Regions from separate parts of the Clostridium senegalense genome, predicted to be linked through region 2. Evidence: a T-box and tRNA genes for the amino acid it is inferred to sense, from the RefSeq annotation. Region 2 holds a T-box; the other holds one or more tRNA genes.
The links. The T-box of region 2 lies ahead of metG (methionine--tRNA ligase). A T-box ahead of a tRNA ligase gene usually reads a tRNA of that ligase, here a tRNA-Met.
Positions count from the first base shown of each region.

Region 1: it encodes a tRNA-Met, which carries the amino acid that the T-box ahead of metG (methionine--tRNA ligase) is inferred to sense. The anticodon was not compared.

Region 1 covers NZ_JAHLNC010000003.1:35,232-48,251, forward strand. The annotation lists gene spoIIE (stage II sporulation protein E) at 1-1,287, opposite strand, end outside; tRNA gene KQI36_RS07480 (tRNA-Met) at 1,712-1,788, opposite strand; tRNA gene KQI36_RS07485 (tRNA-Met) at 1,793-1,868, opposite strand; tRNA gene KQI36_RS07490 (tRNA-Leu) at 1,873-1,961, opposite strand; tRNA gene KQI36_RS07495 (tRNA-Met) at 1,982-2,057, opposite strand; tRNA gene KQI36_RS07500 (tRNA-Leu) at 2,062-2,150, opposite strand; tRNA gene KQI36_RS07505 (tRNA-Met) at 2,186-2,262, opposite strand; tRNA gene KQI36_RS07510 (tRNA-Met) at 2,266-2,341, opposite strand; tRNA gene KQI36_RS07515 (tRNA-Leu) at 2,346-2,434, opposite strand; gene KQI36_RS07520 (S1 domain-containing RNA-binding protein) at 2,810-3,217, opposite strand; gene KQI36_RS07525 (FtsB family cell division protein) at 3,301-3,582, opposite strand; gene yabQ (spore cortex biosynthesis protein YabQ) at 3,719-4,117, opposite strand; gene yabP (sporulation protein YabP) at 4,123-4,416, opposite strand; gene KQI36_RS07540 (RNA-binding S4 domain-containing protein) at 4,507-4,767, opposite strand; gene KQI36_RS07545 (HU family DNA-binding protein) at 4,895-5,170, opposite strand; gene yabN (bifunctional methyltransferase/pyrophosphohydrolase YabN) at 5,303-6,748, opposite strand; gene KQI36_RS07555 (putative polysaccharide biosynthesis protein) at 6,838-8,373, opposite strand; gene spoVT (stage V sporulation protein T) at 8,647-9,198, opposite strand; gene KQI36_RS07565 (peptidylprolyl isomerase) at 9,347-10,402, opposite strand; gene mfd (transcription-repair coupling factor) at 10,580-13,020, opposite strand, start outside.
Region 2 covers NZ_JAHLNC010000015.1:12,366-25,385, reverse strand. The annotation lists gene KQI36_RS16600 (sensor histidine kinase) at 1-222, shown strand, start outside; gene KQI36_RS16595 (response regulator transcription factor) at 225-863, shown strand; gene KQI36_RS16590 (ABC transporter ATP-binding protein) at 952-1,887, shown strand; gene KQI36_RS16585 (ABC transporter permease) at 1,901-2,995, shown strand; gene KQI36_RS16580 (ABC transporter permease) at 2,986-4,068, shown strand; gene KQI36_RS16575 (cell wall-binding repeat-containing protein) at 4,350-5,564, shown strand; gene KQI36_RS16570 (cell wall-binding repeat-containing protein) at 5,631-6,857, shown strand; gene KQI36_RS16565 (cell wall-binding repeat-containing protein) at 6,924-8,138, shown strand; gene KQI36_RS16560 (cell wall-binding repeat-containing protein) at 8,205-9,416, shown strand; T-box leader at 9,557-9,814, shown strand; gene metG (methionine--tRNA ligase) at 9,876-11,498, shown strand; gene KQI36_RS16550 (phosphotransferase) at 11,533-12,444, shown strand; gene KQI36_RS16545 (DUF4037 domain-containing protein) at 12,566-13,020, shown strand, end outside.

The DNA.
Region 1 (13,020 bases), on a different contig from region 2:
AAATCTATTAGATTTTTTCTGCTGATTTTCAATAAGCTCAGAAAAAGCATTATAAGTTAGATGATGTTCTCTATTCCAACATATACAATTAGCATTACAATCACCGCAGACACGTGCTGCTAAATTATCTACTAACTCAGTACTTTTACTTGTCATTAATAACTTGTCATTGTCAACTAATTCCGATAGGATATCAGACATATTTGACAATACATCTGAAAAATTATCAAGCTTATTCAAATACATATTTTTTATATTATTTAAATAATTTCTATCTAAATTTATTCGTTTTTTCTCTGAATTAATTTCAGAGCCTATAGTATCATAAACTCGCCCTGGCATCAGTGCAAATATTCCTATTGCTAATATTCCATCCATTAAAGCAAAACTGCTAACATCTGCAAAGGATGATGTTAATAAATACACTTTAACTATTAAGAATGTAACTAAAAATGATAAGGACACAAAAGCTCGTCCACCTTCTTTAAAAATTCCACTAATAAGCCCTACCATACCTAATACAGTTATATATATTAATAAATTTTGATTGCTCATCCCAATTATAGCCCCCATGGCCAGTCCTACAGTTCCAGCTACAGCACTTCCGCTAATATAGCTTATACCTAATACAGCTGTAAAGGCGAGTACATTAGTCACTGATACACCAAATATTTTTATCCCCCATGTACCTGCAATAACTATGGATATCAAAATAGCCATACATACTACTTCTTCATCCTTAAAAAGATGTTTAGTTTTTAATTCTTTAAAGCATACATCACTTATCTGAAGAATAAAATATATTGGGAATATGCAACATAAATTCGTAAGTGTTGAAACTCCAGCCATACCCATTCCAAATTCATTAATTATTATATTGTAAGAAAACATTCCAATAGTTAAAACTGCCCACGTCACTATCTTTTTATATTTTTCACTTAAATCTATATGGGACAATAATAGTGATAATAAAACTACACTTGGAATAATAACATAATACATACTTATATCTTTAACATAACTTTGCATAGTTATATATCCCATTATTGTTCCAAAAGCTGATGATAATGTAAGTCTATAATCGTCATTATTTAGTACTACTATTAGAAATGCAATTCCGAATGGAGCAGTACTATTAATTATCATCGTTCTACTAATTAACAAACTAATTAGAAACATACCTGAAATTTTAAGAAAAATCCTCTTGCTTCTTTCCTGCTCTTTAATTTTATTACTATTTGATTTTTTTATTCTTTTATATGGAAATACATCTGCTCCATATTGCATCTATAACCACCTACCCCTTAATTTAATAATTCCTTGTCTCAATCGATAAATTTATTATAGCAAAGGTCTCTGGAATTAAATGTCAATTACTGGTAGGTACTTGAAATTTATTTCTGACATTTTTTCCCTAATTGTACTTTTATATAATTCCTAATGTCATACATAATTTATTAATATTTTTATAAGAAATATGTTAATGGAGGGATTTATCCAATTTTTGTAAATTTATTTTTTATTTATATTCTATTTTTGTGTTTTTTATAGGGGATAACTTTTGTGTCGTATAAAGTGTAATCTCTTTGTAAAATGAATTTTTTTAAAGTAAATTTATGGTAATATTTTCCTGAAAGGTTTTTATTGTAGATTTTTATATATTAATTTTATTTTTCAAAACGAAAAAGACTCACTATATATAGTGAGTCTCTGGTAGCGGAAATAGGACTTGAACCTACGACACTTCGGGTATGAACCGAATGCTCTAGCCAGCTGAGCTATTCCGCCATGTTGGTTGCGGGGACAGGACTTGAACCTGTGACCTTCGGGTTATGAGCCCGACGAGCTACCAGCTGCTCCACCCCGCGACATTGGTGCTTGAGACCGGAATCGAACCGGTACGGTGTTTAACCACCGCAGGATTTTAAGTCCTGTGCGTCTGCCTGTTCCGCCACTCAAGCGTATTTATTAAATTAAAAATTGGTTGCGGGGACAGGACTTGAACCTGTGACCTTCGGGTTATGAGCCCGACGAGCTACCAGCTGCTCCACCCCGCGATGTTGGTGCTTGAGACCGGAATCGAACCGGTACGGTGTTTAACCACCGCAGGATTTTAAGTCCTGTGCGTCTGCCTGTTCCGCCACTCAAGCGTATTTATTTTTCAAACACAACATTGCATTTAAAATGGTAGCGGAAATAGGACTTGAACCTACGACACTTCGGGTATGAACCGAATGCTCTAGCCAGCTGAGCTATTCCGCCATGTGGTTGCGGGGACAGGACTTGAACCTGTGACCTTCGGGTTATGAGCCCGACGAGCTACCAGCTGCTCCACCCCGCGACATTGGTGCTTGAGACCGGAATCGAACCGGTACGGTGTTTAACCACCGCAGGATTTTAAGTCCTGTGCGTCTGCCTGTTCCGCCACTCAAGCATTTTGTTGCTTTGTTGCATTTTTTGTCATCACTGCCTGACGACAATATTTATTATAGTGTAATATCAAACTATTGTCAACAGTTTTTTTATAACATGCAATTTTCCTTTAAAGCTAGTATTTTCAACGTTTAGTAAACTTTGGTTTTTTGTCAGAATTTTTAAACTTATTTTTTTCTGAATTATTTTATGTAATTTTATTCATTTTCACTATGAATCTTATAGGTTTTAAAGGTGAATTTGCATTTTATATTTTTTATCATTCTTATTTTAAGCCTTAATATATAATTAGGAATTATATACTTATATTGTGCAAAAATTCAAAATTTAAACTACAAGTTAAAAAAAAGAGTGATTAACACTCTTTTATTTTATATTAATAACTTTTTTTATTGTAGCCACGGCCTTTATTATCTTGGCTTCTTTTTAAATCTTGAAATCTTTCTTCACTATCCTTTAGAAATTTAGACATTCTATCCTCAAATGAAGAAGATCCGCTTTTCGATTTTTCCTTATCCCAATCTATTTCCATAGGTTTGCAAGATTTTTTAGGTACTCCCGCTTGCTTTATAGATAAACTCATTTTTCCATTGTCATCAACTGAAATTACTTTCACTTTAACAACATCATTTTCTTTTAGATGTTCTCTAACATCCTTTACAAATACATCTGATACTTCCGAAATATGGACAAGACCTGTTTTTCCTTCCACTTCAACAAAAGCACCAAAATTAGTTATGTTCACTACTTTACCTTCTACTATACTTCCAGCCTTTAAGGTCATATTAAAAAGACTCCTCCTTAAATAATGTTTTAATTTATATATTATGTCATCTACAGTATATTACGCTATAAACAACATAAAGTCTATTTTTCACTTACACTGTTATCTATTACAGGAGTCTCACCGTCTTTAATAAGTCCTAGTTTTTCTCTAGCCAATTTTTCAATATACTTATCGGTTTTGGATAGCTCAACTTCATCCTGTAATTTTTTATTTTCTTTTTTTAATCTGTCGTGTTCTACAGTGTAGTTTGTTAGTTCTTTATTCTGTCTATGCATTATAACCTGTTGTTGAATTAAAACGTAAGATATATATATACCTAAACATCCTAAAATTATATATTTACATTTTTTATTTTTAAACACAATACTCACCACCCATAGACAAATAAAAAATAAGTACTAAGAATATATTTGCAATTATAAAAAATTAAAATATACTTATCATTAACATATAAGTATATTTTAATTTGTATTGTTCATTTGTTCAAGATGTTTTATGTTAATTTTTTATTTTTCCTTTTACTCTATTTAAACAAATTCTTACAGGATAAGACAAAATATAAAAAATTCTTCTTATAAACGTTGATATTCCATACATTACCTGTCTTAACATGTCTATAAACGTTCTGCTAATAAATTTTATATAAATAAATAAACCTAGTGCAATATATATAAAAATATTAAAATCCATGTATGCATAATTAGTGTACATCATAAATAAGAACACTATAGATCCTGTAGCTGTCCAAAATAATATGTCCTGAATAGTTGTTATTATTTTACCAACATCTTCAAATCCACGAATTATTCTGTAAATATCAAAAAGTACTCCTATTATCATACCACTTAAAATGCTAAAAATTAAGAGTGATACTTGTCTTTCCATTGTAAATAACATAATTGTTACCTAAAAAGCTTTGATAAAGCCCCTTTTCCCTTTCTTGGTTTTTTTTCATCGCTTGTGTATACAATATATGTTATTTTGCCACTAATCATAACATCCCCATTTTGCACATCTAGTTTATTCATTTTTAAATTTTCGCCTCTTATGTCCATTGCACCCAAAACAGTGTTTAAAAGTATTTGTTCTTCATCAAAACTTATAATCTCTTGAACACCATCTATGGTCATTCTTTTTCTTGAGTCTAAGGTTAAGTAACTTTTTTTATCTTCAATTTTATTATTTTTATTTTCCATATAATCCTCCCTGAATACTTACTCCCTATTAATAAATATTGTATTCATTCAAGATATATGCAAACAAATATAATTTTTTAATATAAATTACTACTCTTTATCTTCTTCACCAGATATAATTTCATACATATTTTTAGCATCTTCTTTTGTAACATGACTTGCTATATTTATAATTCTTGCTTTTAGTACTTGTGTTGCAAACTGTATTTCAATTATATCTCCTTCTTTAACTACTGTTCCTGGCTTTGCTACTTTTCCATTTATTAAAACTCTTTGGTTTTCACAAACTTCTTTTGCAACTGTTCTTCTTTTTATTATTCTAGAAACTTTTAAATACTTATCTAATCTCATTCTTCCCACCTCAAAATTTATTTTATATATAATATTATGATTTAATTCTATATTTATTATAATTGCTTTTATATATAAAAAAAACCTAGAACTAAATCCAGGTTTTTTCTTTTAAATTTATAATAAATTATTTATTTACTATATCTTTAAATTCTTTTCCAGCTTTAAATACTGGTGCTTTTGATGCTGGTATATCTATTTCTTCTTTAGTTCTTGGGTTTCTTCCTTTTCTAGCTGCTCTTTCTCTAGTTTCGAAAGTTCCGAATCCTACTAATTGAACCTTTTCTCCTTTTGATAATGCCTCTTCAACACTCTCTATGAATGCTTTTAAAGCAGTCTCTGCATCCTTCTTTGTTAAACCTGATTTTTCTGCCATATTTGTAACTAATTCTAATTTGTTCACGATTGTACCTCCTTAATATTAAAACGCTTCTTCATTCACAACTTCATTTATCGTTGAGTATAAGATAGCATATTATAAACATGTTTTGCAAATAATTTCTGCTTTTTTATTTATTGTAAAAGTATTTAATATTTACATACGTTTAGCTTCTTCCCATAACTCATCCATTTCTTCAAGAGTCATATCTAAAAGATCTAAACCTTTTTTTATTGCACACTCTTCTATAAACTTAAAGCGATTTATAAATTTATCTATAGTATAATTTAATGCAATTTCTGGGTCTATGTCAAGAAGTCTAGCAACATTTACCGCAGCAAATATTAAATCACCTACTTCTTCTAGTATTCTTGACTTATTTTCGCCATTATATACATCTTTTACTTCATTTAACTCTTCAATTACCTTATCCATAGCTGGTTTTACATCTGCCCAATCAAAACCTACTTTTGCAGCCTTGCATTGAACCTTGTCTGCTCTTAAAAGTGCTGGTAAAACCTTAGGTACGCTTGTAAGTTCATCAGTGTAACTTTTATACTTTTTCTCTTCTTTTTTTATTTCGTCCCAATTTTTTAGAACTTCTTCACTATTTTTAACATTTACATTACTGAATATATGTGGATGTCTATTTATCATTTTATTACAAATAGTTTCTATAACATCATTTATGTTAAAATAACCCTCTTCTTTGCCTATTTGGCTATGGAAGACTACTTGTAGTAATACATCTCCAAGTTCTTCTGTAAGTTTCATGTCATCTTCTTCATCTATAGCTTCTATAACTTCATAAGTTTCTTCTATTAAACATCTTTTTAATGATTTATGACTTTGTTCTAAATCCCATGGACATCCATCTTCGCCTCTTAGAGTATCCATTATATTTAATAAATCATAAAAATCTTTTACTTCCTCTAGTTTTTTAGGTATATAAATTGATGTTAAATAATCTATATCTTCTTGTCTATCAAGCTCATATAATTTTATTTTTCTTATGCTTTCTAATCCTTTAACCCCAGCTGCTCTTACAAAATATATCTCTGTTTCATCTTTGTAGTATTCTAGCAGCGCAAGCTTTGTTTCTGATGCTATAAATTTATTATATACCTGTGTTATTATAAGTCCTACTCTTTTATCTAAAATTTGATTTTTTATATCAAAAGCGTCTATTATTTTTATCCCATTTATAGGATCTAACTTTAAACTTTCCATAACAGCATCAACAAAACTAACTGCTGGTAATATCTCATAGTCTATTTTTAATTCTTCACATTTTTCTATTAGCAATGTTACAGAGTTTTCTGCAACTAATGGATGGCCTGGTACTGCATAAACTATATCCTTTAAACTATTATGTTTATTTATTATGTCATCAGCTATAGATTTATAAACCTCATCAAAACTTTCACTGTTTTCATATGCACTATCATAGCTATTAAACTTTACACCTAAAGATTTTAAATATTCTACATTAGGGTGTTTTTCTGTTCTAAAAAATACATTTTTACTATCTCTTAAAAGCTCTAACGTTCCAATGGTAAGCGCTTCTTTTGCTCCTGGTCCTAATCCTACTATTTTTATCAATTGTTTCACGCTCCTGTCTAAGTGATAATCAAATAAATAATAGACCAAATATACTTTGAATCTTTAGTTTATTATTTCTTTTCATATACCTAATTTTTTATAAATTTGCCTTTAATATCTTCAATCTCAAACACTTTTAATGTTATAATTGCCACTAAATATATTATTACTCCTGCAAAAATAGAAAATAAACATGCTATTGTATTACTTATTGTATACTTATAGACAGTATTATAGACAAAAACAACTGAAAAAGCCATAAGTAATGTACCAATTGCTGGTTTTAACAAAGTTTCCACTAAATCTATTTTTGTATTAAAAATTTTTCTAATTTGAATCATATTTAATACAACGGTGACTATATACCCAACCATTGTTCCTATTACTGCACCATATATATTTAAAACAGTTATAGAAACTAGCATATAGCTAATTACCACCTTTATTATACATCCTATAGCTAAATTATATACTGGTCTTAAATAAGCTCCTACGCTTTGTAATAGTGCTGTTGTTGTTTGAGTTATTATTACAAAAGGTATTGTTAATGATACAAATTTAAGAATATTATATCCTGCAACATCCTTTAAAAATATTAAATGCATTATAGGTGCTGCTAGCGTATATAACCCCACTGTACAAGGAAGTGCTATTACAAAAGAAAGTTTAAAGGACATTTCCACTCTACGTTCTAGCTCAAATCTTCTTCCTGTTGAATATGCTTCTGATATTATAGGTACCAAAGTTGCACATAATGCCATAGATAGAGCTAGTGGTACGTTAGATAATGTTAATGCTTTTCCTGTCATTTGTCCATAAAGAATTGCACTTTCTTCTAAAGTAAAACCTGCTACTAATAAACGCTCAGGAACTATTATTGAATCAATAAGTGACATAACAGTACCTACTGCTGCTCCTATAGAAATAGGTAATGCAGCCTTTGCAATTTCACTTATCATACTTTTAGTTTTTAAATTTTTATTTACTCTTTTTATAGGTCTTTGTCTCATATATGCAATAACTAAATATATACTACCTAAAATCCCTCCAATTACTGTTCCTAGTGCTGCACCACCTGCCGCAAAAGCTATTCCTTTAGGTAATAATAAGTAAGCAAATAAAACTCCTCCTATAACTCTTCCTAACTGTTCAACTATTTGAGATATACCTGTATATGTCATATTCTGCATTCCTTGAAAAAATCCTCTAAATGTACACATAATACAAACAAATATTGGTGCTATTGATATTGCAAGAAAAGCTATATATGAATTTTGATGCCATTTTAATCCTGTTATTATTGGTTTTGCAAAGCTAAACATAATAGCTGATGCAACTATTCCTATTGGAATCATAAACATTAGTGTATCTTTTAAAATTCTTTTAGTTCCTTCATAATCATTTTTCGCATTAACTTCAGCTATAATTTTAGACATAGCTATTGGTATACCTGATGCTAAAGCTACAAATGTCATATATAAAGGATATGACATTTGGTAGTAACCCATACCTTCATCACCTATTAACCCTTGAATAGGTATTCTAAAAAACAGTCCTAAAAACCTTGCAAATATACTTGCAAATCCTAGTATCACAGTACCTTTAACCAATGATTGCTTTTTCATAATATCCCCCCAATTAGTATTCAACCACTATTTTAAAATAGTAAATTTCAAGCTTTAATTTTTATCGTTAAATTTACATCTACGTTTTAAACCATTTATAAGCAATAAGGTTGTCCTTATTTTAATTTATTTACTATTCAGTGCGTTTATTACTTTAAGTGAAATATTAATATATTTTTTATTTTATTTAGCTTGTATGTTTAATACAGTGATTTTTAGTCAATAGTAATAGATGTAGTTGGAAGACAAAAAAATAATGGCATATAAATGCCATTATTGTTCCATTTGTTTTCCTAAGAAGGCGGATGCTGTTTCAGCTAATTTTAACTCTAAATCTCCAAATTTTACATTTTCCTCTTTAGAAACTATTATTACTGCTCCAATAGCATCGCCTTCTGCTATTATAGGGCTAATAACTTGAGATTTATATGTATTTTCATCTTCACTTTCATATAATGGTATAACCTTTTCTGATCCTTCGCCTAAAATTACAGCTCTACGACCTTCCATTAAGTTTTCCACTTCATTAGTAACTTTTTTATCCATATATTCTTTTTTAGAACATCCACTTACAGATATTATGCTATCTTTATCTGCAACAATTACTATATTACCTATTGTTTGTTGAAGTGCTTCTGCATATTCTTTTGAGAATTCACTTAATTCTTCTATTGGAGAATATTTTTTTAATATAACTCCACCTTCTCTATCTGTAAATATTTCTAATGGATCTCCCTCTCTTATTCTAAGAGTTCTTCTTATTTCTTTAGGGATAACTACACGACCTAAATCATCTATTCTTCTTACTATTCCTGTTGCCTTCATCAATGATTCCTCCTCTTTTGAAGTTAATTGTTTTATATTATGCTATTATTATCCTTCTAAATTTGAAATTTTATACACATTTATAAAATTTTCATTTAAAATGAAAAAAAGAAGCTATAACTACAGTTATAACCTCTTTTTATTTATATTATTTTAAATTTTTTTCATATGTTTTTATATTAGCTTCTTTTTGCCACTTTTCTGCTGTTTCATTCCAAGTAGTTTCTTCTTTTTGTTTTTGAAGTTCTGTTTTTATTTCTTCTTTTACTTTATCAAACGCTTTAACTGGATACTCTTGTTTATCATAACATTTAATAATATGATATCCCCATTGAGTATGAACTGGCGCTGTAGTGTAGCTTCCTTTTGTTAATGGTTTTGCAAATTGCATAAACGTAGCATCAAATCCAGAGTTTTCAAATTCAACCCAACCTAAATCTTCAAATCTATTAGCAGAAGTTTGTGCGTCTTCTTTTTTACTATCATCTGTTTTTGCTGCGTCTTTTTCAGCTTGTTTAGCTTTAATATCTTCTCCTACTGCATCAAAATCTTCACCTTTTTTTAATCTCTCTATTACAGCATTAGCTTCTTCTTCTGTTCCAACTAATATATGTTTAAGATTTGTTTTGTTTGGTTGCTCTGTGTATTTATCCATATTAGAATCATAATGAGTCTTAATTTCTTCATCAGTTACTTTAACATCTTTAACTACCGCATCATGAACTTTATCATATATCAATTTATTTCTTATATTATTTTTTAAACTTTCTTCTGTTTCTCCAGTTTGTTGTAAAGCAGCTTTAAATTTATCTTCACTATCAAAAGAATCAGTTATAGTTTTATATTCTTTATCTATTTCAGTTTTAAATTCTTCTTCTGTTGGCATAACTTTTAGTTCTGTAGCCTTATTTTGTAATATTTTTTCTCCTACAATTTGGTTTAACATCTGAGTTCTGTATTGAGTTAAAAGAGTTTTTCCTTCTTCAGATTTTAGGTAATCTTCACCTTTTTCTTTAGTTATTTGAGCTTCTATAGATTTCATTCTAGCATCTAATTCGGATCTTTTTATTTTTTCTCCATTAATTTTTGCAACAGTTGACTTAGCAACACCTTCTGGAGTTCTTTCTATTAAATTACATCCTACTAAAGAAGTTGTCATTGCAGCTATCAAGCATGCAGCTACTATTTTTTTAACACTTTTCACAATTAATCCTCCATTCAAAATCATCTAGTCATTATATAAACATCTATTTAAATAAAATTCCTCTGATTATTTTAATTTATTTTTATTTCATATGTGTGACATTTGATTTTATTTTAGCATAAAACTTTATATTTTAAAACATTTACCATTTATACAATTTTATGTTTTGTAGCTTTATTATTTTTTTTCATTTAAACTTTGCATAAATTTTACAAGTTCTATTAAGTTATCTAGAAGTTTCTCTTTTTTATCTTCTATTATTTTATACGACATACCAGGGGTCTCACCTATTTTGAAGTTAATTTTCTTAATATATTTATCCAAAATACCATTTAATATATTTTGAGTTAAATATTTTTTATTTTCAAAGGTTAGTACAACTTCTTTTTTGATTTCTTTTATCTCAATTATTCCAACTTCTTTAGCTAAAAATTTAAGATATGCTATATTCATTAAATTATAAACTGTTGGAGGTATATCAGAGAATCTATCTTCTATTTCTTCTTGCAGTTCCATCATATAGTCATAGCTATCAATTGATGCAATTTTTTTGTATACTTCAATTTTCTGTGTTTCATCAACTATATAGTTAGATGGGATAAATGCATCAATTTTTAAATCTACAGTAGTTTCTATAGGTTCATTCTCTATATCACCTTTTATTAGTTTTATAGAATCTTCAAGCATTCTACAATATAAATCATAACCTACTACTGCCATATGGCCATGTTGTGATGACCCCATTATATTTCCAGCGCCTCTTATTTCTAAGTCTCTCATAGCTATTTTAAATCCAGACCCTAACTCCGTAAAATCTTTTATAGCTTTTAATCTCTTTTCTGCAACTTCTGTTAAGACTTTATCTTTGGTGTACGTAAAGTAAGCATAAGCTATCCTATTACTTCTTCCAACCCTTCCTCTTAACTGATAAAGTTGAGAAAGTCCCATTCTATCTGCATCATATATAATCATAGTATTAGCATTTTGAATGTCTATTCCTGTTTCTATTATAGTTGTACAGACAAGCATATCATATTTATAATCAGTAAAATCTAGTATTACTTTTTCTAGTTCTTTTTCTGTCATCTGACCATGACCTATTCCAATTCTAGCTTCTGGAACTAATTTCTGTAGATAAGCAGCCATATCTTTTATTGTTTCTACTCTATTATAAACAAAAAGTATTTGTCCATCTCTATTTAGTTCTCTCATTATAGCATCTCTAATTAACTGCTCATTAAACTCTACTACATATGTTTGTACTGGATATCTATCCTCTGGAGGAGTCTCTATTACACTTATGTCCCTTACTCCTGTTAAAGACATATGAAGAGTTCTTGGTATAGGTGTTGCTGATAATGTTAATACTTCTACATTCTTTTTAAGATTTTTTATTTTTTCCTTATGAGTAACTCCAAATCTTTGTTCCTCATCAACTATTAAAAGACCTAAATCTTTAAATTGAACATCCTTTTGTAGTAATCTATGTGTTCCTACTAAAATATCAACATTGCCTTCTTTCAATTTTTTTAATGTTTCCTTTATTTGTCCAGATGTTCTAAATCTACTTACCATGTCTACTTTTAAAGGAAAATCCGAAAATCTTTTAACCATGTTTTTATAGTGTTGTTGTGCAAGGATTGTTGTTGGTACTAAAAATGCAACTTGTTTTCCTTCCATAACACACTTAAATGCAGCTCTTAATGCAACCTCTGTTTTACCATAACCAACATCACCACATAATAGTCTATCCATTGGTTTATCGCTTTCCATATCCTTTTTAATATCCTCTATTGATGTTAACTGGTCTGGTGTTTCTTGGAATGGGAACTCATCTTCAAACTGTTTTTGCCAAACTGTATCCTTTCCAAATTTATGACCTTTTATTTGTGCCCTTGTAGCATAAAGTTTAACTAAATCTTCAGCTATATCCTCTATGGATTTTTTAACTTTAGTTTTAGCTTTTATCCATTCGCTACCTCCTAATTTATTAACCTTAGGTGGACTACCCTCTGACCCTATATATTTTTGAACTAAATCTAATTGCTCTGCTGGAACATATAATGTATCTCCATTGTTATAGCTAAGCTCTAAAAAGTCCTTTTTATGCCCTTGTACTTCTAATTGCTTTATCCCCTTATATACGCCTACACCATGATTTGCATGTACTACATAATCACCTAATTTAAGTTCTGTAAAACTTTTAATTTTACTTGCACCTTTAACATTTTTACGCTTAACAGATGCTTTTCTTTTTGATTGTCCAAAAACTTCTTTATCAGATATAACACATACTTTTAAATCTGGACATTCAAAACCTTTTAAAAGGTTTCCAAAAGTTACTACAACTTGACCAAGTTCTATATTATCTACAATATCTTTATAAACAGCCTCTATCTCTCTATCCCTTAGAGTTTGAATAAGCCTTTCTCCTCTTGTTCTTGTTCCTGATAATATTAAAATCCTATAACCATTTTTCTTTTTTTCTTTAATATCATCTATAAGTAAATCTAACTGTCCATGATAATCACTTATTGTAATTTGAGAAAAAGAAGATATAGTTCTTGGTTTTAATATTTTATGTGATTTAGCAATAGCATCTAATGTTATAACCTTTT
Region 2 (13,020 bases):
AAGGCAAAAATGGTGAAAGTTATTATGAATTTTACTAAAGATGAATTTATAATATCATTTAAGGACAATGGAATAGGAACATCAAATATTGAAGAAAGTGGAGTTGGTCTTAAAAGTATTAGAGAAAGAGCTGAAGAAATAGAAGGAGTTGTAGATATAAAATCAAGTTATGGAAATGGTTTTTTTGTTAAAATTACAGTTCCAAGAGAAGAGGAGAGGTAAAAATGGACAAAATTAAACTTTTAATTGTGGATGATGAAAAATTAATAAGAGAAGGTTTAAAAGTAATGCTTTCTACATTTGATGATATTGAAGTTGTTGGTATGGCTGAAAACGGTTATAAAGCTTTAGAAATTTGTAAAAACACAGATGTAGACGTTGTCCTTATGGATATAAGGATGAAAGAGTGCGATGGCGTTATGGGAACAAGGCTTATTAAAGAGCAGTTTGCAAAAATAAAGATAATAATTCTGACAACATTTAAAGATAAAGAGTATATTCAAGAAGCATTAAAATATGGTGCTTTTGGATATATGCTTAAGGATAGTTCACATGATGTTATTTATAATGGAATAAAGACAGCATATAAGGGTAATATGGTAGTTCATCCTGACGTAGCAATAGAAATGATAGGAATTAATACAGTAATTAAAAAAGATATACATAAATATAATCTTATAGAAAAAGAGATAAAAATAATTAAAGCAATTGCTGGTGGATTAAGTAATAAAGAAATTGCAGAAGAATTATTTTTATCAGAAGGAACAATAAAAAATAATATTACAAACATACTTTCTAAATTAGATCTTAGAGATAGAACTCAAATTGCTATTTTCGCTTTTAAAAATGGAATAGTGACTTAAGTCATGTGTTTTAGTGACTTTAAGTTATAGTTGTCCCCTTAGTAATGCCTTATTATAGGATTAAGGAATTACTTAAGGGGGTTTTTTTATGAGCATTATAAAAGTAAAAAACGTAACAAAAAGATTTAATGATAAATTAGTTTTAGATAATATCAATTATGAAGTAAAAGAAGGAGAGATATTTGGTTTTATCGGTCCAAATGGTGCAGGAAAGTCAACATTAATAAATATAATGACTGGACTATTAACTCCAGATAGTGGAACTATTGAAGTGTGTGGATATGATATTTTAAAGGAGCCAATTAAGGCTAAAAAGTGTATAGGGTATGTTCCGCAAGAATTAGCTTTGATGGAGGAGCTTAATGCTTTAACCAATTTAGAGTTTTTTGGAGCATTATATGGTCTTAAAGGCAAACTTTTAAAAGAAAGAATAGAAGAAGTTCTTAAAATAACAGGTTTAGAAGAAAAGAAAAAACAAAAAGTAAAAAAATATTCAGGTGGTATGAAAAGGAGATTAAATCTAGCAGTGTCTATTTTACACCATCCTAAGGTTTTAATTTTAGATGAACCTACAGTTGGAGTAGATCCACAATCGAGAAATCATATATTTTCTTTTATAAAAAATATATGTAAGGAATGGGGAACAACTGTAATATATACTTCACACTATATGGAAGAGATTGAGGAACTTTGCAAGAATGTATTCATAATTGATTTAGGAAAAGAAATAGCGTATGGATGTAAGAATGAGATTAAAGCAGCTGTATTTTCTAATAACAAAGTTATGATTGATGCAGAAAATGTAAGTGGCGAAATAATTATGAAATTAAACAAAGTAGATGGAGTTATAAAGGTATCTGATAAAGATGGAATTATTACTTTAGTTATTAATTTAGATTTTAAACTTGCAAATGTACTTGCATTATTAGAAAAACAAAATATAAATATAAAGAAAATTAGTTATGAAGAAGTAAAGCTTGAAGATGTATTTTTATCATTAACAGGTAAAACATTAAGGGATTAGAGGTGTTAATTAGATGAAGCTATTTTATTATATAAAAACTACACTAAAAAGTATGATTGCAAATGGAAGTGTAACAATATTATATTTTATATTGTTTCCTATTATTCTTGCAACTTTTATGGGGTTTGTACAAAATACTGACAATGATAATCCGTTAAAGTTAAAACCTGTAGATGCCCAAATAATTGATAAAGATAATAGTGATATGTCAAAAGGGCTTATAGAATTATTAAATAGCAAGGAAATGAAAGATATTGTAAGTATTGTAGAAACAAAACCAGAGGTTGAAATAATAATAGATAAAGGTTATGAAAATAATATTTTATCTTTAAATAAAGGAAGTATAACTATAAATAAAAAAGTAGAAGAAAAAGGTTTAGTTACAAATACGTTAAAGTCTATCCTAGATAAATATCATCAAAATTTATATGTAGAATTATCAGGTAAAGACAAGGAAAGTTTAAATAAGATAATAGATGAATCAATAATAGAAAGCATAATAATAGATACACCTAATGAAAACAATTCCTATAAAAAAATGGCAGCATCTATGATTGGATTTGTAATAATTATGCAGACATATACATTAATCCAAAGTGGGTATGCAGATGTAAGTATTAATTTAGGAAAAAGAATAGGTGCAACACCAATAACTGAAATAGAATATTTTTTTATTGAATATGTAGCGTCATTAGTATATGTATTTATTATACTTATCATATATGTTATGTTCTTTAGAATATTACGTATAAGTTTTTTAGGGAATTTTGCACATCTTATTATATTAATACTAGTTGGAACTATATTATCAGCATCAATATCTAAATGTATATCAACTTTATTTGGTGCCAAATATGGAAAAATAGTAGGAACAGTGATATTTATGTTACCGATAATTGGAGGAGAATTATTTGGAATAAAAGCAAATAAAGCTGGGATTGTTGCACCAACACACTATTTAAACAATGCATTTTCTTTATATAATTTTAATGGAAATTTGCAAGGATGTGGTAAATGGTTAGCAGTTATATTGATAGGCTCAATTATTATGATTTTAATTGCTATAGTAAAGATAATTTTTCATGGGAGGAAAAAGAGATGCAGTTAATAAGATTAGTATTAATTAATATTAAAAGACAACTTAAAAATCCTTTTATGGTAGTAATGACGGCAATAGCTCCTATTTTTATAATTATGTCTATATATGGAATGGTTTTTACAAATACAGATGATAATGAAGTTAGAGGAAATATAGGAGTTATAGATAAAAGTAATTCAGAGTATTCTAGTAATATTATTGAAAAATTAAATGAAAAATATAGTGTTGATATATTAAATGGAGAAGTGTCAGATAATATTAATTTAATTCGTGATAATAAATTAGGTGGAATTTATGTTATAGAAAAAGATTTTAAAGAGATATTAGAAGGTGGTAGCGTTCCCAAAATTAAGTTTTATGTTAAAGAAAAAACTAATGGAACAATAATGTCAGAAAATATTATAACTGATTATATAAACAGTATTTTACAAGAAGATATTAGTAAAGGATTAAGTACCAATGCCATTGAAACCATTATTAAAGAAAATGATATAACGGATAAATCAGAATATAGGATGATTATATCAATGCTATGTTATTTTATGATGATTGGTGGTTCTATTATTACAGAAGAAATTATTAACCTTAAAGATCAAAATGTATTAAAAAGAGCGGTATCAACAGGTAACTCAGATAGAATAATACTTGGAAGTTTATTTTTATCAACATTTATAATTCAAGGTCTGTTAAGTAGTATAGCATTTTCAATATTAATATTTTTATTAAGAATTTCAAACTATAATGTAATTCAAGGAATTTTTGTTATATTCTTAGGCAGTTTAATTACAACATCTATAATATTAGCTGTAACAAGGTGGATTAAAAATAAAACTTTAGCAAGCTTATTTTTAGTTATTTTCGGACTAATATCATTTGGAATAGGAATCGTTAGTTCACATATGGAATCTTTAGAAAATGTTCCTATAATGTTAACAAGAATAAGTGCATTTTCTCCATTTACATGGTTAATTAAAATATTAGATACAGGTGAAATTATAATGCCAAGCTTTATTATAATTTTAATGGCAATAGTATTTTTTACAGCAGGTAGTTTTAGATTAAGGGAATTTGTTAAAAATTAGTTTTGATTTATAAAATGTTTATACAAAAACTATAGAATATTTTAAAGTATGAATTAAAGAAACTCCTTTTAGGGGTTTCTTTAGTTTTGGAAAAATTTATTTATTTATAAGAGAAGTATTTAATTCATTACTAGAAATGTATAGTACAAAAAATAAAATTGAGTACGAATATAATAAGGTATGAATTTGAAAAGTTTGAAAAAATAACTAAAATTGTATAAAGTATATATTGGTAGTTATATAACTATAAAAAAATGAGATGAATTTAAGGGGAATTATTTATGAGAAGTAAGAAATTATTAAAAACTATAGCAATAGTTTGTACATTTGCAATATTGTCAAGTGGGTCAATGATTAAAAATACATATGCAGATGAGAATGGGAACTGGACTAAAAATAGATTATGGGGTTCAGATAGGTTTGAAACTGCGAATAAGATAGCAGATGAATTTTGTAAAACTAATGAGGAACTTGGATTAACTTTAGAATATGGAGAATATTTTTATCCTGATTGTGCAACCACATCAGTAGATACAATAATTCTAGCTAATGGGTTTAATTATCCTGATGCTTTATGTGCAACTCCATTAAGTAGAACATTAAATGCACCAATATTATTAACTCATCAAAATAATTTAACAGATTCAACAAAAAAACAAATAGAAAAAATGAAAATTAAAAATGTAACAATAGTAGGTGGACAAGCTGCTATAAGTGAAAGTGTAGAGAATCAATTAAAATCTATGAGAATGAACGTTAACAGACTTAGTGGAATAGATAGATATGAAACTTCATATGTAATAGCAGAAAAAGTTGCAGAAGGAAAGAAACTAAAAGGCGCAACAATTGTAAGTGGAATGGATTGGCATGATGCTATGATAGCTTCACCAACAGCGGCTATAAAGGATATACCAATGCTTTTAGTTCCAATATCAGACAACCCAATTTTGCCAAAATATAAGGAATTATTAGAAAGAAATAATTTAAATCTAGACCGTGTCTATTCCTATGGAGATTATACAAAAGAAACAACTCCTGAAATACTTAGAAAGATTATACCACAGCCTATTGGAGATGATGGAGGATATAAAAATTTTGTTGGTGTATCTATGAATAAGTATGTTAATTGTTTTGATATATTAGAACATCAATATTCAAATATTCTTCCATATAGTGTTGGTGAAAATGTATTTATAACCCGTGGAGATGATTTTGCTGATAGTTTAACGGTTGCACCGTTAGCAGCTAAAATGAGTTCTCCAATAGTTTTTGGAACAACTGTTCATAAGGGCCATACTAAATGGGATGAATTTAAGAATAATGCAGAATTAGAAACTATAAAACTAAACTATAAAAAAACACCAGAAGATGCAAAAAAATTTTGTAATAGAGTAACGATAAAAATACTTAATACAATGAGAAGTACAACATTAATAGGTGGGTCATCTGTTATGCCAGAGAATGCTGATGATATATTTGAAGGTATATGGGAATAGAAATAAAAAATACATTGGTAGTTATACAAATAGAAAAAAGTGAAATGGATTTGAGGGGAATTATTTATGAGAAGTAAGAAATTATTAAAAACTATAGCAATGGTTTGTATATTTGCAATATTGTCAAGTGGGTCAATGATTAAAAATACATATGCAGATGAAAACGGAAATTGGACTAAAGATAGAATATGGGGTTCAGATAGGTTTGAAACTGCTAATAAAATAGCAGATGAATTCTGTAAAACTAATGAGGAGCTAGGATTAACTTTAGAATATGGAGAATATTTTTATCCTGATTGTGCAACTACATCAGTAGATACAGTAATTCTAGCAAATGGATTTAATTATCCTGATGCTTTATGTGCAACTCCGTTAAGTAGAACACTAAATGCACCAATATTATTAACTCATCAAGATAATTTAACAGATTCAACTAAGAAACAAATAGAAAAAATAAAAATTAAAAATATAACACTGGTTGGTGGAACATCAGCTATAAGTGAAAATGTAGAAAATCAATTAAAATCTATGAAAATAAACGTTAGTAGACTTGGTGGAATAGATAGATATGATACATCATATCTAATAGCTGAAAAGGTTACAGAAGATAAAAAAATAAAACAGGCTACAGCTGTAAGTGGAATGGATTGGCATGATGCAATGATAGCTTCATCAGCGGCGGCTATAAAAGACGCTCCACTATTATTAGTACCAACTTCTGACAACGAAGTATTACCTAAATATAAATCTTTATTAGAAAAAAATAATATAAATATAGTAAATGTTAATGATTATGGTAGTGAAAAAGAATTAAAGACAGAAATTTTGAGCAAGATGATACCAAATAATTTATATATAGATAAAGAAAATAGTGGATTTTTATATAAAAATACTGAAGCACCAGCAGAAAATAAGTATGTTAATTGTTTTGCAATATTAAATCAAGCATATACACGTGATTTACCATATGAAGTTGGCGAAAATGTATTTTTAACACGAGGTGATGATTTTGCAGATAGCTTAGCAGTTGCACCTTTAGCAGCTAAAAAAGCTTCACCAATAGCTTTTGGAACACCAGTTCATAAAGGATGGAGTAAATGGGATGAATTTGTTGAAGATGCAAAATTAGAAACTATAAGATTAAATTATCAGATGAAACCTGAAGATGGAGAGATATTTTGTAATAAAGTAACAACAAAAATTCTTAATACAATGAGGAGCACAACATTAATAGGTGGTTCATCAGTGATGCCAGAGAATGCTGATGATATATTTAGAGGTATATGGGAATAGAAGATAATAATATATTGGTAGTTATATAAATAGAAAAAAGTGAAATGGATTTGAGGGGAATTATTTATGAGAAGTAAGAAATTATTAAAAACTATAGTAATAGTTTGTACATTTGCAATATTGTCAAGTGGGTCAATAATTAAAAATGTATATGCAGATGAAAACGGAAATTGGACTAAAAATAGATTATGGGGTTCAGATAGGTTTGAAACTGCGAATAAGATAGCAGATGAATTCTGTAAAACTAATGAGGAGTTAGGATTAACTTTAGAATATGGAGAATATTTTTATCCTGATTGTGCAACTACATCAGTAGATACAGTAATTCTAGCAAATGGATTTAATTATCCTGATGCTTTATGTGCAACTCCGTTAAGTAGAACACTAAATGCACCAATATTATTAACTCATCAAGATAATTTAACAGATTCAACTAAGAAACAAATAGAAAAAATAAAAATTAAAAATATAACACTGGTTGGTGGAACATCAGCTATAAGTGAAAATGTAGAAAATCAATTAAAATCTATGAAAATAAACGTTAGTAGACTTGGTGGAATAGATAGATATGATACATCATATATAATAGCAGAAAAGGTTTCAGAAGGAAGAAAAATAAAAGGTGCAACAATTGTAAGTGGAATGGATTGGCATGATGCAATGATAGCCTCACCAACAGCAGCTATAAAGGATATACCAATGTTTTTAGTTCCAATATCAGATAATCCAATACTTCCTAAATATAAAGATTTATTAGAAAGAAATGGCTTAAGTCTTTATGATGTGTATTCTTATGGAGAGTATAATAAAGAAACTAAACCAGAAATACTTAGAAAGATTATACCACAGCCTATTGTAGATGATGGAGGATTTAGAAATACAACTGGAACATTTGAAAATAAATATGTTAATTGTTTTGCTATACTTAATCATCAATATCAGAGAATTCTTCCATATAGTGTTGGTGAAAATGTATTTTTAACTCGTGGAGATGATTTTGCTGATAGTTTAACTGTTGCGCCATTAGCAGCTAAAATGAGTTCACCAATAGTTTTTGGAACAACTGTGCATAAAGGATGGAGTAAATGGGATGAATTTAAAAATAATGCAGAATTAGAAACGATAAAAATAGATTATAATAAGACACCAGAAGATGCGAGAAACTTCTGTAATAAAGCAACAACAAAAATTCTTCATACAATGAGAAGTACAACATTAATAGGTGGTCAATCTGTTATGCCTGAAAATGCTGATGATATATTTAGAGGTATATGGGAATAGAAGATAATAATATATTGGTAGTTATATAAATAGAAAAAAGTGAAATGGATTTGAGGGGAATTATTTATGAGAAGTAAAAAAATATTAAAAACTATGGCAATAGCGTGTGCATTTACTATATTATCAAGTATGTCAATTAAAAATGTATATGCAGATGAAAATGGAAACTGGACTAAGTATAGATTATGCGGTTCAGATAGATTTGAAACTGCTAATAAAATAGCAGATGAATTTTGTAAAACTAATGAGGAGTTAGGATTAACTTTAGAATATGGAGAATATTTTTATCCTGATTGTGCAACTACATCAGTAGATACAGTAATTCTAGCTAATGGATTTAATTACCCTGATGCTTTATGTGCAACTCCGTTAAGTAGGACATTAAATGCACCAATATTATTAACGCATCAAGATAATTTAACAGATTCAACAAAAAAGCAAATAGAAAAAATGAAAATTAAAAATGTAACAATAGTTGGTGGAGAAACTGCTGTAAGTGAAAGTGTTACTAACCAATTAAAGTCTATGGGAATAAATGTTATTAGGCTTGGCGGAATAGATAGATATGAAACTTCATATGTAATAGCAGAAAAGGTTGCAGAAGGAAAGAAACTAAAAGGTGCAACAATTGTAAGTGGAATGGATTGGCATGATGCTATGATAGCTTCACCAACAGCGGCTATAAAGGATATACCAATGCTTTTAGTTCCAATATCAGATAATCCAATACTTCCTAAATATAAAGCTTTATTAGAAAGAAATAATTTAAATCTTGACCGTGTTTATTCATATGGTGAATATAAAAAAGAAACAACTCCTGAAATACTTAGAAAAATTATACCACAACCAATTGGAAGTGATGGAGGATATAAGAATTCAGAAGCAACTGGTGAAAATAAATATGTTAATTCTTTTGCTATACTTAATCATCAATATCAGAGAATTCTTCCATATAGTGTTGGAGAAAATGTATTTTTAACTCGTGGAGATGATTTTGCTGATAGTTTAACCGTTGCACCATTAGCAGCTAAAATGAGCTCACCAATAGTTTTTGGTACAACTGTACATAAAGGATGGAGTAAATGGGACGAATTTAAAAATGATGCAGAATTAGAAACTATAAAAATAGATTATCCGATAACACCAGAAGACGGAAAAATATTTTGCAATAAAGTAACAACAAAAATTCTTCACACAATGAGGAGCACAACATTAATAGGTGGTTCATCAGTAATGCCAGAGAATGCTGATGATATATTTAGGGGTATATGGAAATAAAAAGTAATAATTGATGTAAAAAAAAGATATTTTTTCTTTTTTAAGTTGAAATCTTAAAAAATCTTTATTTGCTTTTTATTTTAATATTAATATTGACAATATTATTAAAAAAGGTATAATAAAAAACAATATATCGAAAAATAAATGCGATGAAAAGGAAAGTACCTTTAAGAATACTTATACAGAGAGCTTTAAGTTGGTGAGAAAAAGCAAAGGATATTAAAGTGAAAATGGCCTTGGAGTAGTGCACCGAGATTTAATTTTTAAGTTAAGGCTGCAACGGGTTCACCCGTTATAGTGATAGAGTATAATCATTGTATGACGTACTTGAAAAGGCATATATTGTGAGATATATGTGAATTAGGATGGTAACACGAAGTATTACTCTCGTTCCTAAGATTAATTTCTTAGAAACGAGAGTTTTTTTATTTTAAATTTAAATTAATAGGAGGAGATAAAATGAACATATTAATAGGAGGAGCTTGGCCTTATGCTAATGGGTCACTACACATAGGACATATTTCATCATTATTACCAGGAGATGTATTAGCAAGATATTTTAGAGCGAAGGGAGAAAATGTTTTATATATATCAGGAAGTGACTGTCACGGAACACCAATATCAATTAGAGCTAAAAGTGAAGGTGTTTCTCCATCATTTATAGCTAATAAATATCATGAGGAATTTAAAAACTGTTTTAAAAAACTTAATTTTTCTTATGATTATTATTCTAGAACTGATGATGAATTTCATAAAAAACAAGTTCAAGATATAATAAGTTTATTGCATGAAAAGGGATTAATTTATGAGAAGGAAGTTGAGCAGATTTATTGTGAAAACTGTAATCAATTTTTACCAGATAGGTATGTGGAAGGAGTTTGTCCAAAATGTAATTCTATAGCAAGAGGGGATCAATGTGATAATTGTGGAAGTTTATTAGAACCACTTGAATTATTAGATAGAAAGTGCAAATTGTGCGGAAGTGAACCTAAAGTTAAGGAAAATAAACAATTATATTTTTCATTATCAACATTTCAAAGTGAAATTGAAACTCACTTAGAAAAAGTAAGAAATGATTGGAGATTAAATGCTGTAAATAATACAGAAAGATATTTAAAAGAGGGACTGTGTGATAGGGCAATATCAAGAGATTTATCTTTAGGTATTGATATTCCTATAAAAGGGTTTGAAGATAAAAAGGTTTATGTTTGGATTGATGCAGTACTTGGATATTTCACTTTAAGTAAAAAGTGGGCAATAGAGAAGAACAAATCTTATGAGGATTTTTGGAATGAAGATGCTATTTCTTATTATGTACATGGAAAAGATAATATACCATTTCATTCTATAATATTACCAGCTTTAATAAAGGGCTTAGGTTATGATAAATTACCAGATAAAATAGTATCAAGTGAATATTTAACACTAGAAGGTAAAAAAATATCTACAAGCAATAACTGGGCTGTGTGGGTACCTGATTTAGTAGAAAATTATAATTCAGATGCATTAAGGTACTTTTTCTTAATAAATTCACCAGAAAAAAGAGACACTGATTTTTCGTGGCAAGAATTTGTAAATAGTAACAATGGTGAATTATTAGGTGCATATGGTAACTTAGTAAATAGAACTTTAGTTTTCGTAAAAAAATATTTTAATAATACTATTCCTAAGGGAAATGTGGATTACAATATAAATAAAAAAATTAAATATTTATACCATTCAGTTGGAAACCATATAGAAAATGGAAATTTTAAAATAGTAGTTGAAGAAATTTTTAGTTTTATAAGAAGTATCAACAAATATTTTGATGAGAAAACACCATGGATTACTATTAATTCTAATTTAGAAGAATGTAAAACAACAATATATAATTGCTTATATTCAATAATAAACATAGCTAACTTACTAAATCCATTTTTACCTGAATCATCGCAAAAGATTAAAAAATGGTTAGATGTTGAAGGAGATAAGTGGCAAAGTATTGAACTTATATCAGGTAAAGAAATTAAAGATTTTCACATATTATTTGAAAGACTTGATAAAAAGATAATAGATAAGGAAAAAGAAAAGTTAATGAAATAATAAAAATATTATAAAGTGGTTATGTGAGGGTGTTATGATTTATGATGAGAATGAAATGAAAAGTTTAATAAGTAATATTGTTGAAAATAAAAATATTAAAATTAATCCCATTGGAAATCATGAAATAAAAAGAAACTTAGTTTATATAATTCATGAAAATGATAAGAAATATGTATTTAAAATGTATTTTAATCATGGAAAAAGTATAAGAGAAATAAACTCATTACAAATACTAAAAGATAGTAATGTTAAAGTACCTAAATTAATAAAAACAGGAAATTATCATGGTTATGATTGGGTTATCATGGAGTATATAAGTGGAGAAACTTTAGATAATGTCATTATGAAAATTAGTGATGAAAATAAAAAACTTATATTTAAAGAGATGGGTGAAACATTAGGGAAAATACATTCATTTAAAATTTTTGATTATGCTGTCACATGGGATAAAACAATAACATCCCAAGAATTTGAAGATTATAAATTTAAAAAGTTAAACAAAAATATAATAGAAATAGAAAGTCAGAATTTACCTGATAAAGATGTTTTATATAAAGCTATAAAAATCCTTAAAGGCAATTATAATAAAATAATTAATAAAAATGAATTTAGATTTACTCATAATGATTTTGAAGGAAGAAATATATTAGTTGAAAATATAGATGGTGAGTATAAAATTAATGCTTTAATAGATTTTGAACATAGCTATCCTGATAACTACGAAAATGATTTAGCTAATCTTTATTTTAAGTATTTTATTAAAAATAAGGAATATGAAAAATGTTTTATTGATGGGTATAAATCATATATGAATATAAAAGAAGATTTTTATAAGAATATAAAATATTTCTTAATAGCTATGGCTATCGATCATTGCAGTTGGTCATTTGTTAAAGCAAATGGATATTATGCAGAAAATATTGAATTTTTAAAAAAATTACTTTAAATTTATAAAATTTAGGATTAATATAAAGGTATGAATATGTGAAAATATAATGTTAAGAAATATATTTTCATAGTTTAAAAGTATTTAAGGTATAAAATTTTATAGGAATATAGGGGGAGTTATGAGTAAAAAATTGTTTAATGATAATTGTGAGAAAAGAATTAAGTTGGCAAAAGAAGTAGCAAGCAAGTGTCCAATAAAATATGGAAAAGAAATAGTTATTATAGGGTCTGTGTCTAGAAACCTTGCTGATGAGGATTCTGATGTTGAGATAGAATTTTTAACTGATGAAAAGATAGAAGAAGAAACTATAATAAATTGGATTAAAGAACTTGGAGGAACAGATTTATATCCCTATGGAATGCCACTTTGGGATGGTTCTATATGGATAATATTTAAATATAATGGATATTGGATTGAGGCTGGATGGCAGAAGATAGAAAATATGAAAACAAATTTAGAACTGATACTTGATGAAAAAGTAAATAGTCATGAAAAATTATTACTAGCATCAACATTTAAAAATGCAATTTTTATAAGAGATAATAATAATCTGAAATTTTTACAAGAAAAATT